4 regions of the Streptomyces sp. NPDC003635 genome follow, and region 3 is predicted to be linked to each of the others. Evidence: riboswitches for the same ligand, from Rfam matches in the RefSeq annotation. Region 3 holds a riboswitch; each other region holds the start of a gene.
The links. A riboswitch is a leader RNA that binds a small molecule or an ion and turns the genes downstream of it on or off. The one in region 3 is predicted to bind cobalamin.
Positions count from the first base shown of each region.

Region 1 (3,236 bases), on a different contig from region 3:
TCGTCGATGCCGAGTCCGTGCCGGAAGGGCAGGACGCCGTAGGTCCGCCGCCCGGTGAGCCCGTGCAGCATGTCCAGGCCCGGCTCCAGCAGTGAGACGTCGCCGCGGAACTTGTTGACGAGGAACCCGGCGACGAGCCGCTGGTCCTCGGGCGAGAGCAGCGCGACCGTACCGAAGAAGGAGGCGAAGACACCCCCGCGGTCGATGTCGCCGACCACGACCACGGGCAGCCCGGCGTTCCGGGCGATCCCCATGTTCACGATGTCGGTCCGCCGCAGATTGATCTCGGCGGGCGAACCGGCCCCCTCACAGATCACCGCGTCATACGTGCCCCGCAGTTCGGCGAGGCAGTCGAGCACGGTCCCGAGGAGCTGCTGCTGCCGCCCCCCGTGGTACCCGCGCGCGCTCAACTCGCCCACCGGCTTGCCCATGAGCACGACCTGGCTGCTCTGCTCGCCGCCCGGCTTGAGCAGCACGGGGTTCATCAGCGCGGTCGGCTCGACGCGGCAGGCCTGGGCCTGCATGGCCTGGGCCCGCCCGATCTCGGCGCCCTCGCGGGTCACGAAGGAGTTGAGCGACATGTTCTGCGCCTTGAAGGGAGCCACCTTGACCCCCTGCCGCACCAGCCACCGGCAGATGCCGGCGGTGACGACGCTCTTCCCGGCGTCGGAGGTGGTCCCGGCGACGAGCAGCCCACCGCCGGTCATGACGTCCGCCCCTTCACGGCCCGGCGCGCGACGACACTGACGCCGAGCGCCAGCCAACTGACCCGCCGCGACAGCCGTACGGCCCGTTCGATGTCCCCGACTTCCACTGCCCGCCCCTCCCCGTTGAGTACCGGTCGATGTTCGACGCGTCCGCCGTACGACAGCGTCCCGCCGAGCCGGACCCCCAGCGCCCCCGCGAACGAGGCCTCCACCGGCCCGGCGTTGGGGCTCGGGTGCTTCTCGGCGTCGGCGCGCCAGGCGCGTACCGCACCCCGGGGATTCCCACCGGCTGCGGCGGCGAGTACGGCCGTCAGCCGCGCCCCCGGCCACCCGGCGACGTCGTCGAGGCGGGCCGAGGCCCACCCGTACCGCCGGTAGCGGGGTGACTTGTGGCCGACCATGGCGTCGAGGGTGTTCACGGCCCGGAACCCGACGAGCCCCGGCACTCCGCCGAGCGCGCCCCACACCAGCGCGCCGACGACGGCGTCGGAGGTGTTCTCGGCGACGGACTCCACTACGGCCCGGGCGATCCCGTCGGCGTCGAGCGCCTGCGGATCGCGCCCGCACAGATGCGGCAGCCGGGCCCGCGCGGCCTCGACGTCCCGCGCTTCGAGCGAACGCCCGATGCGGCGGGCCTCGCGGGCGAGCGAGGTCCCCCCGACGACGGCCCAGGTGGCGAGGCCGGTGAGGGCGACGGACGCCGCGGGGGAGTGTCGTACCGCACGAGAGGTGAGAGCGCCGACGGCGACGGCGCCACCGGCGCACACGGCGGTGTGCACCGCACCCCGCCCCCGGTCGTCCCGCCACAGCACCCGCTCCACGGCACCCGCGGCCCGCCCGAACGCGGCGACCGGATGCCCACGGCGCGGATCGCCGAGGAGCAGGTCACCCAGGAGGCCGGCGGCGGCGCCGTACGCGAAGACGCGATCGGCCCGCATCGGCTCAGCCGGTCGCGGAGTCGGAAAGGGGTCTGGCGCTGGATGGCAACAGGCAGGCGAGCATCGCGACATGTCCTCACTCAGGGTGTCCACGCCCTGGTTCGACTAGACCGGCGGTGAGAGTTCCTGGCTCCCGGGGCTACCTACCCCGGTGACAGTGGCGGGACCGCGCCGGACTCGCACCGGCTTCCTCTCCTGCCGCCGTAATTGGCTCCGGCAGTCCACCACGGCCCCGGAACGGCCGTCAACTCGCTGTTGACCTGCGAGGGAAGAGTGTGCTGAGGCCCACATCGGGGTCGGTGGGACGGGGTTTGAACAGCGCCGTCACCCCGATGAGGTGGCTACGCCCGAAGTGCCCCGCGGCCGCACGGCGTTACCCCCTGTGAACCCGGGCGCACACGACGGCGCGCCCTGTCCGGCGCCCAGCATGGGCGCGCGGACAGAGCGCGCGTCGAGTAAGAAGCGGGTCAGGCCACGATCAGGTAGATCCCGTAGCCCACGGCCGCGGCGCAGGCCGCGAAGCAGGCGTACGCGCCAGTGAGCGCCACCGTCGCGGTGCCGCCCTGCTCCGCCGCGCGTTCGCGGCGGGCGAGGCCGGTGATGCCGAGGGTGAACAGGGCCACGAGGGCCACGGTGACCACGAGGCTGACGCCGAAGACGGAGCCGAGGGCCGCCCAGTCGATCTTCATGATGCTGATTCCTTCAGTGAGCCGGGTGGGCGGGTCAGACGCCGGCCTGCGACGTGGCCGGTTCGCTCGCGTGGGCCGGGATCGTCGCCGTGAGGTCCTCGGTCACCGTGCCCGCCGGGGGCGGGGTCACCGCGGCCATGGCCGTCGTGACGACGCCGGCCGGCTCCTCGGCGGTCTCGTTGACGTTGGTGTGGTCGATGACCTCACGCCGGGAGATCTTCCAGATCGCCGCGCTGGAGGCGACCAGGAAGACCGCCACGAGGCCGGTGCCCCAGCTGCCGAAGCCGGTGACCCACTCGGCGACCGCGGCGACCAGCGCCGCCGCCGGCAGCGTCAGGCCCCACGCGACGAACATCCGCGTCGCCGTCGACCAGCGCACCACGCCGCCCTTGCGGCCGAGCCCGGCGCCCATCACCGAGCCGGAGACGGAGTGCGTGGTGGAGAGGGAGAAGCCGAGGTGGGAGGAGGCCAGGATGACGGTCGCGGCGCTGGTCTGCGCGGCGAAGCCCTGCTGCGGCTGGAGGTCGGTCAGGCCCTTGCCCATCGTGCGGATGATCCGCCAGCCGCCCAGGTAGGTGCCGAGCGCGATGGCCAGGCCCGCGGAGAGGATGACCCACATGGGCGGGTCGGAGTCGGGGGCGAGGGTGCCGCCGGCGACCAGGGCGAGGGTGATGATGCCCATGGTCTTCTGCGCGTCGTTGGTGCCGTGGGCCAGCGAGACCAGTCCGGCCGAGGCGATCTGCCCGGCGCGGTAGCCCTTCTCGGAGGCCTTGCTGCCCTCGGACTTCTTGCCCAGGGAGTACATCAGCTTCGTCGCGAGCATCGCCGCGATGCCCGCGACCAGCGGGGCGGCGATGGCCGGGATCAGCACCTTGGTGACGAGGACGTCGCCGTGGACCGCG
Region 1 is NZ_JBSFOK010000018.1:62,437-65,672, reverse strand. It holds gene ACWDRW_RS18895 (cobyric acid synthase) at 1-707, opposite strand, end outside; gene ACWDRW_RS18890 (cobalamin biosynthesis protein) at 704-1,645, opposite strand; cobalamin riboswitch at 1,747-1,886, opposite strand; gene ACWDRW_RS18885 (hypothetical protein) at 2,113-2,334, opposite strand; gene ACWDRW_RS18880 (anion permease) at 2,369-3,236, opposite strand, start outside.
Region 1: it holds a riboswitch for cobalamin, as region 3 does, so the genes downstream of both, ACWDRW_RS18890 (cobalamin biosynthesis protein) here and ACWDRW_RS04655 (ribonucleoside-diphosphate reductase subunit alpha) in region 3, are expected to answer to the same signal.

Region 2 (3,236 bases), on a different contig from region 3:
CGTACGGCCCACTCCTCCAGGACGCCGGCCCTGGGCCGCCGCTCGATGAACTCACGGCTCTCGGTCTCCAGGACCAGACAGTCGACGGAGGCGGCCCGCAGGATGTTGCCGACGGTGAGCCCGGCCGGTCCGGCACCGACTATGACGACCGGAAAGCGCTGTGCGGCACCGGAGTTGTGGTGGGGGGTGCTGGAAGTCACGCCAGCATTATGGTCGTACCGGCTTTCAGGTGTCCGCCGCGCAGCGGAACCCCGCGTGACCGCTGGAACCGTCCGGGGTGTTGGCGCTGCGGGCGGCGACCCGGTAGCGGTTGCAGTAGGAGGCGTGGCACATGTGGGAACCGCCGCGGATCACCTTGGCGGTGCCCTCGGCCGGGCCGGTGGGGCCGGCCGCCGCTCGGTGCTCCGTGGACCACCAGTCCGCGCACCACTCCCACACGTTGCCCGACATGTTGTGGAGCCCGTACCCGTTGGGCTCGAAGGCGTCCACGGGGGCGGTGCCCCGGTAGCCGTCGGCCGCGGTGTTCTGGGTGGGGAAGGTGCCGCGCCATATGTTGCAGCGGTAGGTGCCGCCGGGGTCGAGGTCGTCGCCCCAGGGGTAGCGCTTCTGTTCCAGGCCGCCGCGGGCGGCGTACTCCCACTCGGCCTCCGTCGGCAGCCGCTTGCCGGCCCAGGCGGCGTAGGCGGCGGCGTCGTACCAGGACACATGGACCACCGGGTGGTCACCGCGTCCGGCGAGATCGCTGCCCGGGCCCTCCGGCCGGTCCCAGGCCGCGCCCGCGACCGCGCACCACCAGGGCGTCCGCTCGGGCCGCGGGGCGTCCCGGCGCAGGGCGGCGGGCAGGAACCCGGCGAAGACGTACGACCAGTCCAGGCGCTCGGCGTCGGTGAGGTGGCCGGTGTCGGCGACGAACGCGGCGAAGGCGTCGTTGGTCACCGCGCGGGTGTCCAGGCGGAAGGAGTTCAGCCGCACGGGTCGTACCGGGCCCTCGCCGTCGTCCGGGAACCCCTCGCTGTCCTCGGCCCCCATCAGGAACTCGCCGCCCGGGAGCAGGACCATGCCGTCACTGGAGAAGGCGCTGCCAGCGGCCGTGCGGGGGCCCGTGGCGACCGGCTCCTGCCTGGCCGAGCCGGTCCCGGAGGACGGCACGCAGCAGAGGGCGGGCGGCGGCGGCTCGGGCATCGGTTCTTCCTCGCGGACCGGTGAGGGGTGCGACCCCTGTCTACGCCATGTTGCAGTACACCACCTCGTCGTGCGTCACCGCAGCAGCGGAATCTCGATGGCCGGGCAGCGGTCCATGACCATCTCCAGGCCCGCCGCCCGGGTCCGTTCGTAGGCGGCCTCGTCGATCACGTCGAGCTGGAACCAGACCGCCTTGGCGCCCTTGGCGACGGCCTCGTCGGCGACCGGCCCCGCCAGCTCGCTGTTGACGAAGACATCGACGACGTCCACGTCGAAAGGGATGTCCGCGAGGGAGGCGTAACCCTGCTCGCCGTGCACGGTCTCCGCCTTGGGATGCACCGGCACCACGCGCTTGCCGTAGCGCTGGAGCACCTGGGCGACGCCGTAGGCCGCGCGCCTCTGGTTCGACGACAGACCGACCACGGCCCAGGTGTCGCCGAGCTCGGTGAGGATCTTGCGGATCGTCGCTTCGTCGCCGTACACCGGGGGCCTCCTCGACCTCATGCCATGCCTTGCCCGGCTCAACGGCCCGGGGCGCCCGGAGATTCCCGGATTTCGCGTGGTAGCTTGCCGAGGCCAGTCGAACCCATGCTCATGGGTCAGGGAATCCGGTGCGAATCCGGAGCTGACGCGCAGCGGTGAGGGTGACGGGCGGGGCCTCGGCCACTGGACGGCGTGACAGCCGTCTGGGAAGGCGCCCCGACCGGACGACCCCGAGTCCGAAGACCTGCTGGCGGCCCCCGCGGTCGAACGGACGGCGGGGGAGCACCGTACGGACGGGCTCCGCGTTCGAGCCCTCGACGACTGAGGAACCATACCCGTGCCCATCGCACGTCTCGCCCGCCCCGCCGCCCTGCTCACGGCCGCCGCCCTGCTCCTGACCGGCTGCGCGGACAACGCCCCCGCCGACGACGCCAAGGCCGCCGTCATCCTCGACAACTGCGGCCACCCCGTGCGCGTGACGCACCCGCCCCGGCACGCCGTCTCCCTGAACCAGGGCAGCACCGAGATCCTGCTCTCCCTCGGCCTCGCCGACCGTCTCGCGGGGACGGCGACCTGGACCGACCCGGTGATGAGGGGGCTGGAGAAGGCGAATGCCGAAGTCCCGCGCATGGCCGAGAACAACCCCTCCTACGAGCGCGTCCTGGAGGCCGAGCCCGACTTCGTCTCCGCCTCCTTCGTCTCCACCCTCGGCAAGGGCGGCGTCGCCTCCCGGGAGCAGTTCGAGAAGCTCGGCGTGCCGACCTACGTCTCCCCCTCCGACTGCGTCGGCAAGGACAACTCCGGGGACGGCGACGGAGTGCGGACGACCCCGCTGGCCATCGAGGACGTCTACGGCGAGGTCCGCGACCTGGCCGCCGTGTTCGGGGTGCAGCGGCGGGGCGAGGAACTGGTCGCCTCGCTCGAGAAGCGGATGGCGAAGGCCACTTCGGGCGTCGACGCCTCCGACGTCACGCTCCTGTACTGGTTCGCCAACGCCGAGTCGCCCTACATGGCGGGGTGTTGCGGTGCCCCCGGCATCATCACCCGCGCGCTCGGGGCGAGGAACGTCTTCGACGACACCCACGACGAATGGCCCCAGATCAACTGGGAGACCGTGGCGGACCGCGATCCCGACGTCCTGGTCATCGGGGATCTGACCCGCAAGTCGCAGACGGCCGAGTCGGCCGCCAAGAAGATCGCCTTCCTGGAGTCCGACCCCGTCACCAGGAACATGGACGCCGTCAAGCACAAGCGGTACGTCCTGCTCAGCGGCCAGGCCATGAACCCGACGATCCGCACGGTGGAGGGCGTGGAGCAGGTCGCCGCCGCGCTGCGCGAGTTCGGGCTCGCCAAGTGAGCCTCCGGCGCACGCTGGTGCTCGGCGGGGCCGGGATCGCCGTCCTGTGCTGCTCCCTGGCGGTCGCGATCACCATCGGGCCCGCCGACATCCGGGTCGCCGACGTCTGGTCCACGGTTCTGTCCCATCTCGGCGTCGGCAGCTCGCGGTTGACACCGATCCGGGACGGCATCGTCTGGCAGCTCCGGCTGCCGCGCACGCTCCTCGCGGCGGT
Region 2 is NZ_JBSFOK010000070.1:21,655-24,890, forward strand. It holds gene ACWDRW_RS37575 (4-hydroxybenzoate 3-monooxygenase) at 1-200, opposite strand, end outside; gene ACWDRW_RS37580 (formylglycine-generating enzyme family protein) at 226-1,182, opposite strand; gene ACWDRW_RS37585 (CoA-binding protein) at 1,258-1,665, opposite strand; cobalamin riboswitch at 1,758-1,917, shown strand; gene ACWDRW_RS37590 (ABC transporter substrate-binding protein) at 2,003-3,022, shown strand; gene ACWDRW_RS37595 (FecCD family ABC transporter permease) at 3,019-3,236, shown strand, end outside.
Region 2: it holds a riboswitch for cobalamin, as region 3 does, so the genes downstream of both, ACWDRW_RS37590 (ABC transporter substrate-binding protein) here and ACWDRW_RS04655 (ribonucleoside-diphosphate reductase subunit alpha) in region 3, are expected to answer to the same signal.

Region 3 (3,236 bases):
CAGGATCTCCGTGCAGAGGTTGGAGGAGTGCACGACATGGCCCGGCAGGGCCGTCTGGTTCGCGGTGCGGTTGGCGGCGTCCTTGAAGGTCATCCAGCCGTTGCCGGTCTGCGCGAGGGTCCGCATCATCCGGCCGTACAGATCACGGGCGGGGATGGTCTTGCGCGCGAGTCCGGCGGCCTCGGCCTTCCGGTAGGCCGCGTCGAACTCCTCGCCCCACAGGTCGACCAGCTCGGGCACGTCGGCCGGGGAGAAGAGGCTCCACTGCTCGTCGGCGTTGACCCGGCGCATGAACTCGTCCGGGATCCAGTGGGCGAGGTTCAGGTTGTGCGTCCGCCGGGCGTCCTCACCGGTGTTGTCGCGCAGCTCCAGGAACTCCTCGATGTCGGAGTGCCAGGTCTCCAGGTACACCGCGGCGGCACCCTTGCGCCGGCCGCCCTGGTTCACGGCGGCGACCGAGGCGTCGAGGGTCTTCAGGAACGGGACGATGCCGTTGGAGTGCCCGTTGGTGCCGCGGATCAGCGAACCCCGGGAACGGATACGGGAGTACGAGAGCCCGATGCCGCCGGCGTGCTTGGAGAGCCGGGCGACCTGGTGGTAGCGGTCGTAGATGGAGTCCAGCTCGTCCAGCGGCGAGTCCAGGAGGTAGCAGGACGACATCTGGGGGTGCCGGGTGCCGGAGTTGAAGAGCGTGGGGGAGGAGGGGAGGTAGTCGAGGCGGCTCATGAGCCCGTAGAGCGCGGCGACTTCGTCCACCGACCTGGTGGTGTCGTCCTCGGCGAGACCGGCGGCGACGCGGAGCATGAAGTGCTGCGGCGTCTCGACGACCTTGCGGGTGAGGGGGTGCCGGAGCAGGTAACGGCTGTGCAGGGTACGCAGGCCGAAGTAGCCGAAGCGGTCGTCGGCGTCGGTGTCGATCAGCGCGTCGAGCCGGACGCCGTGGATCCGGACGAACTCGGCGGTCCGGTCGGCGATCAGGCCCTCCCGGTGCCCGACCGCGACGGACTCGGTGAAGGACGTGACGCCCTGCGAGGCGGCCTCGGCCGCGACGGTGACCGTCAGCAGCCGGGCGGCCAGCCTGCTGTAGGCGGGGTCCTCGGAGATGAGCCCGGCCGCGGCCTCGGTGGCCAGCTCGCGCAGCTCCGCCTCGTCGGCCCGGGCGGACCGGCCGCGCAGCGCGGCGGCGGCGACCCGGCCGGGGTCGGCGTCGGGGAGGTCGGCGGTCAGCTCGGTCAGGGTCCGCAGCAGGGCGGTGCCCGGGGCGTCCTCGGCGGTCGGGACGGCTGAAGCCGGATCGGCTGGCGCGATGGTCACGTGGGGCTCTCCCTCGCTCGGCACAGGGCCTTGCGGAGGGCAGGCGGCAGCTCACGAGCGCACGGGGCGTCGCGTCCACCGGCCCACTCCACGAGGCCCGGACGTCAGTCACCCGGACCGGACGGCCGGGCGCACTGTCGGCAGGTCCTCGGACTGACCATGTGCACAGACGTGCACAAGTACACCGTTGCGGGACAGTTCCGGATTCGCACCGGATTCCCCTGCGGCGACAGCGAGCATGAGCATACATCTTGTGCCGGGCCGCGGTGACACCCCCAGATGTTGTGTCGGAGTCGACTTCAGAGCGTCAACTCGTAGGTGAGGAGAGTGAACTCGGGGTGGTCCGGAATCGGGTTCCAGTCGCGTTCCGGGGCGCGTCGGAAACCGAGGCGTTCGTAGATGCGGTGGGCGCTGTGCATCAGGGGCTGGGTGGACAGGACGATGCCGGTGCGGTCGCCCGCGGCGCTCGAGCGGTCGACGCACGCCTGCACGAGGGCTTGTCCGACGCCTCTGCCCCGGGCCTCGTGGGCCACCGCGAGCATGCGGACCTCGGCCTCGCCGGGGCGGGCGAGGTCGGCCATGGGGCCGGGAGAGGGGACGTAGGTGACTCCGCCGAGGAGGCGGCCTTGTTCCACGGCGACGAGCACGTCGGCGGCGGCCGCCCGCTTGGCCACGTCTCTCAGTTCGCCGAGGTACCAGTCGGCTTCGCCGAAGGCGAGAAGGCCGTCCTGGAGGTAGGCCTGGGCGGTGATCTCGCCGAGTTCGTCGTATTCGGTGGGTTCCGCCGCGCGGATCCGGAAGTCCATACGGATGAGTGTGTACGACGGCGGGCCGCCGACAGTCCTGCATGTCGGCGGCCCGCTGCGGAACGGCCCGGTATCAGTGGAGGGGCGACAGTTCCTTCTGCACACCCGGGTCGCCCGCGTCCGCCGTGTAGTCCTCGGGGCTGGTCTCGTCGATGCCCTCGGGGGCCTTCGCCGCCTTCAGGACGAAGGTCAGGACCACCGTGACGACCAGGTTCAGCACGAACGCCGTGAGGCCGATGTAGCCGATCTCCCCGATGCCGGGGATCTCCTTCGAGGAGCCGCCGAAGTGCTTCTGCGTCGGCGAGGCGACGCCGTACGCCGCCACCGTGCCGTAGATCATGCCGACCGCCCAGCCCGCCAGCAGCGCCCAGCGGTGGAACCAGCGGGTGAACAGGCCGCCGACCAGGGCCGGGAAGGTCTGCAGGATCCAGATGCCGCCGAGGAGCTGGAAGTTGATGGCGACCGTCTTGTCCATGGTCAGGACGAAGGCCAGCGCGCCCACCTTCACCAGCAGGGAGACCACCTTGGAGACCTTGGTCTCCTCGGCCGCCGTCGCGTCCGGCTTGATGAAGTCCTTGTAGATGTTGCGGGTGAAGAGGTTCGCCGCCGCGATCGACATGATCGCCGCCGGGACGAGCGCGCCGATGCCGATCGCCGCGAAGGCCACGCCCGCGAACCAGTCCGGGAACATGTTCTCGAACAGCTGCGGGATCGCCAGCTGGCCGTTCTCCACCTTCACCCCGGCCGCGACGGCCATGAAGCCCAGCAGCGCGAGCAGGCCGAGCATCAGGGAGTACAGCGGCAGGATGGTGGTGTTGCGGCGGATCACGTCACGGCTCCTGGAGGAGAGGGTCGCGGTGATCGAGTGCGGGTACATGAACAGCGCCAGCGCCGAGCCCAACGCCAGCGTGGCGTACGTCCACTGACCGGCCTCCGCCGGAATCAGACCGCCCGCCCCGGTGGTGGTGAACTTCTCGTTCGCCTCGGCGAAGATGTCGTCGAACCCGCCCAGCTTGATCGGGATGTAGATGATCGCCACCGCGATCACCAGGTAGATCAGGGTGTCCTTGACGAAGGCGATCAACGCCGGGGCCCGCAGACCCGAGGAGTAGGTGT
Region 3 is NZ_JBSFOK010000003.1:193,182-196,417, reverse strand. It holds gene ACWDRW_RS04655 (ribonucleoside-diphosphate reductase subunit alpha) at 1-1,314, opposite strand, end outside; cobalamin riboswitch at 1,437-1,560, opposite strand; gene ACWDRW_RS04650 (GNAT family N-acetyltransferase) at 1,614-2,120, opposite strand; gene mctP (monocarboxylate uptake permease MctP) at 2,194-3,236, opposite strand, start outside.

Region 4 (3,236 bases), on a different contig from region 3:
GCGGCGCGGGTGGTGTGCCCGAGTCGCGCTGCCTGGGCGTCCCGGATCCGCCGTACGGAATCCAGCAGCAGGAAGCTCATCCGGTACGTCACCAGCGCCACGTCGACCACGGCCGCGGGCACGCCGGCCTTCACCAGCCGTGGCAGCAGGTCGGACATGGGCGTGGTGAACGCGAACAGCAGCACCCCGAGAGAGGCCGCGGAGGTGCGCAGCAGCAACTCCCCGGCCCGTTGGGCCCCGTCGTCGGCGAGGGATACAAAGCCGTCGGGCCCGCCCACCTGTACCAGGAGCGTGGCGGCGCCGGTGACACAGAACCCCAGCGGCACCCGGTAGGCCCGCCACAGTTTCCGGCCCGGTACGCCCGCTGGGCCCAACAGCACGGTGAGGGCTGTCACCAGGACCAGCGCGGCCCCCGGCCAGGGCGGCAGCGAGATCGCGAGCACGGTCAGACCGAGTCCGAGCACGGCTTTGTCCACGGGATGGCGGCTGCGCCAGCGACTGCTGTGCGCCGCCGCGTCGATCGGCAGCACGAGGGCTCAGACCCCTTCGCCGTCGGACTCCCCGGCACGGCCGACACCGACGGACTCCCGTTCCAAGGCGCGCTGTTCCCCCTGCTTGCGGCCGCGGCGCAGCCCGAAGTAGTAGGCGAGGACACCCGCGCCGAGAGCCGCTTGCAGTGAGAACAGCGCCGACTCGATTTCCCCGGACGGCGGTTCGTACAGCGGCGAGAACCAGGGCTCGTAGTCCGGCTCGATCTCCGTGATGGCCGTCTCGGCCTCGCCGTCGGCGCCCGTGAAGGGTTCCTCCTTGTGGTCGCCGAGCCCGAGCACGAGCGGCATCACGGCGAGCGCCGCCACCGCGAGCAGCAGCAACAGGTTGATCTTCGTGTTACGGCTCATCGGGCCACCGCCTCGTTCGACTCGGTCCGCACCCGCTTGCCGCCGGACAGCAGCACACCGAGCCGGGTCAGTTCTCCCTTGCTGGACTGCACCAGCAGCCGCATCACCAGCACCGTCAGGAGCCCCTCGCTCACCGCGAGCGGGATCTGCGTGACGGCGAAGATGGAACCGAACTTGCCGAGCGCGCCCAGGAACCCGCTGCTGGGGTCGGGGAACGCCAGCGCCAGCTGGACACTGGTGACGCAGTAGGTCGACAGGTCGGCGACGAAAGCGCCGCAGAAGACGGCGGCCATCAGCGGTACGTCGTACCGCCTGAGCAGCTTGTAGACGGCGTATCCGGCCCAGGGCCCGACGATCGCCAAGGAGAAGACGTTGGCGCCGAGCGTGGTCAGGCCGCCGTGCGCGAGCAGCAGGGCCTGGAAGAGCAGCGTGATGGTCCCGAGGACCGCCATGATCGGTGGCCGGAACAGGATGGCGCCCAGACCGGTGCCGGTGGGATGGGAGCAACTGCCGGTCACCGATGGCAGTTTGAGTGCGGACAGAACGAAGGTGAAGGCCCCGGAGGCACCGAGGAGCAGGGTGCTCTCCGGGTGCTCGCGGACTTCACGCGTGAGTGACCGGACTCCGTGGACGACGAACGGCGCGGACGCGACGCCCCAGGCGACCGCGTGCGCCGGAGGCAGAAATCCCTCGGCTATGTGCATGGCTCAGCAGACCCTCTCCAGCACCTCGTGGATGGTTGACGCGCCTTGGCCGGTCTCCTGGCTGACGGGTGACACCGCCCGTGACTCCGCCTTCCCGGGTCCCGAAGGACCCAGTGGCTGCCCGTGAGGGCTGGAGCCGGACTTCCCGATCACAGTGGCGAGGGCCGCACCGGCATTGCACCGGATTTCCCGTTCACCAAGGCGTGGTGACAGTAGTCCGCCCACCGGGCCCATGACAAGCGGAGCCGGGGGGCGCACAGGGGGAGTGAACCGGCTCACGCACCTGCGGTGACGTCAGTCCCAGCGGTAACCGTCCCCGAAGTTGAGCGTGTGCTCCAGGACGTCCTCGAGGGGGTCGTTGATTTCCACGGTGTTGATCACGGACACCAAGGGCGCGTTGTTGGAGACGTGCAGCGGGGGATTGTCGTGGGCGGCGGCGTCACCGGCGGCGAGGACCGTCGCGGTGAGGGCGACGGGGAGGAGGGAGATCCGTGCGCGCATGACTGCTCTCCTTCGAGGTCGGGGTGGCGGCGGGGACGATGTCGAGCTCAGGGTGGCGGGGACGATGTCGAGCTCAGGGTGGCGGCGGGGACGATCGGCAATTACCGCGCGCCGGTCTCGCGAATCCCGGATCCTCGGACGGTTCACCTGGACGGGGCGGGCGTTCGGCGGGCCCTATCGGCTGGACGGCCGCCGACTGACCACTGCGAGCAGTCGTGCGACCAGCGGGTTCTGATCGTCCGTCCGCCAGGCGACGGCGACCCGGGTGCGGGCGGTGTCGGGCTCGATCCGGCGGAACGCGACGCCCTTGAGGCGGATACGGCGGATGCCGGCCGGGGCCACGGAGACGCCGAGGCCGGTCTCCACGAGGGCGCAGACGGTCGCCCATTCCACCGCGTGCTGGGCGATGCGCGGGGTGAACCCCTGTGCCGTGCACAGCCCGATGAGCTGGTCGTACAGCCCGGGCCCGGCGTCACGGGGCAGCAGCACGAACGGTGAGTCCGCCAACTGCGCGAGCCGCACGGTCCGCTGGGCGGCGAGGGGGTGGCCGCTCGGCAGCACGGCGACGAAGGGCTCGGCGACCACCGTCCGGAAGGCAAGCTCCGGCTCGGCGTCGGAGGGTTCGCGCAGCAGGCCGACGTCGATGGTCCGCTCGCGCAGGGCGGCGAGCTGGGGAGCGGTGGTCATCTCGCGGATGTCCAGCCGTACATCGGGGAATTGCTGCCGAAAGTCGCGGATCAGGCTGGGCAGGACGGTCAGCGCCAGGGATGCGGCGAAGCCGAGACGCAGCCGGCCGGCGGTGCCGGCGCCGACGGCCCGGGCGGCGGCGAGCCCGTCGGCGAGGTCGGCCAGGACCCGCCGGGCGGCGGGCAGCAGTTCGTGGCCGGCGGGGGTGAGGGCGACGCGCCCCGGTCCGCGGCGGAACAGCGGGTGGCCGACCTTGTCCTCCAGCCGACGGATCTGCTGGCTCAGCGGCGGCTGCGCGATGCCCAGGCGGGCGGCGGCGTGTCCGAAGTGGAGTTCCTCGGCCAGGACGACGAATGCGTGCAGCTGGGGGAGGGGGAGTTCGGGCCGTTCCATATCTTCAGTGATATCAGCTCATGCGGACGGCCGTATTAGACGTATCGATGCT
Region 4 is NZ_JBSFOK010000008.1:139,235-142,470, reverse strand. It holds gene cbiQ (cobalt ECF transporter T component CbiQ) at 1-530, opposite strand, end outside; gene ACWDRW_RS10740 (energy-coupling factor ABC transporter substrate-binding protein) at 537-899, opposite strand; gene ACWDRW_RS10735 (energy-coupling factor ABC transporter permease) at 896-1,603, opposite strand; cobalamin riboswitch at 1,634-1,819, opposite strand; gene ACWDRW_RS10730 (hypothetical protein) at 1,898-2,104, opposite strand; gene ACWDRW_RS10725 (LysR family transcriptional regulator) at 2,279-3,184, opposite strand.
Region 4: it holds a riboswitch for cobalamin, as region 3 does, so the genes downstream of both, ACWDRW_RS10735 (energy-coupling factor ABC transporter permease) here and ACWDRW_RS04655 (ribonucleoside-diphosphate reductase subunit alpha) in region 3, are expected to answer to the same signal.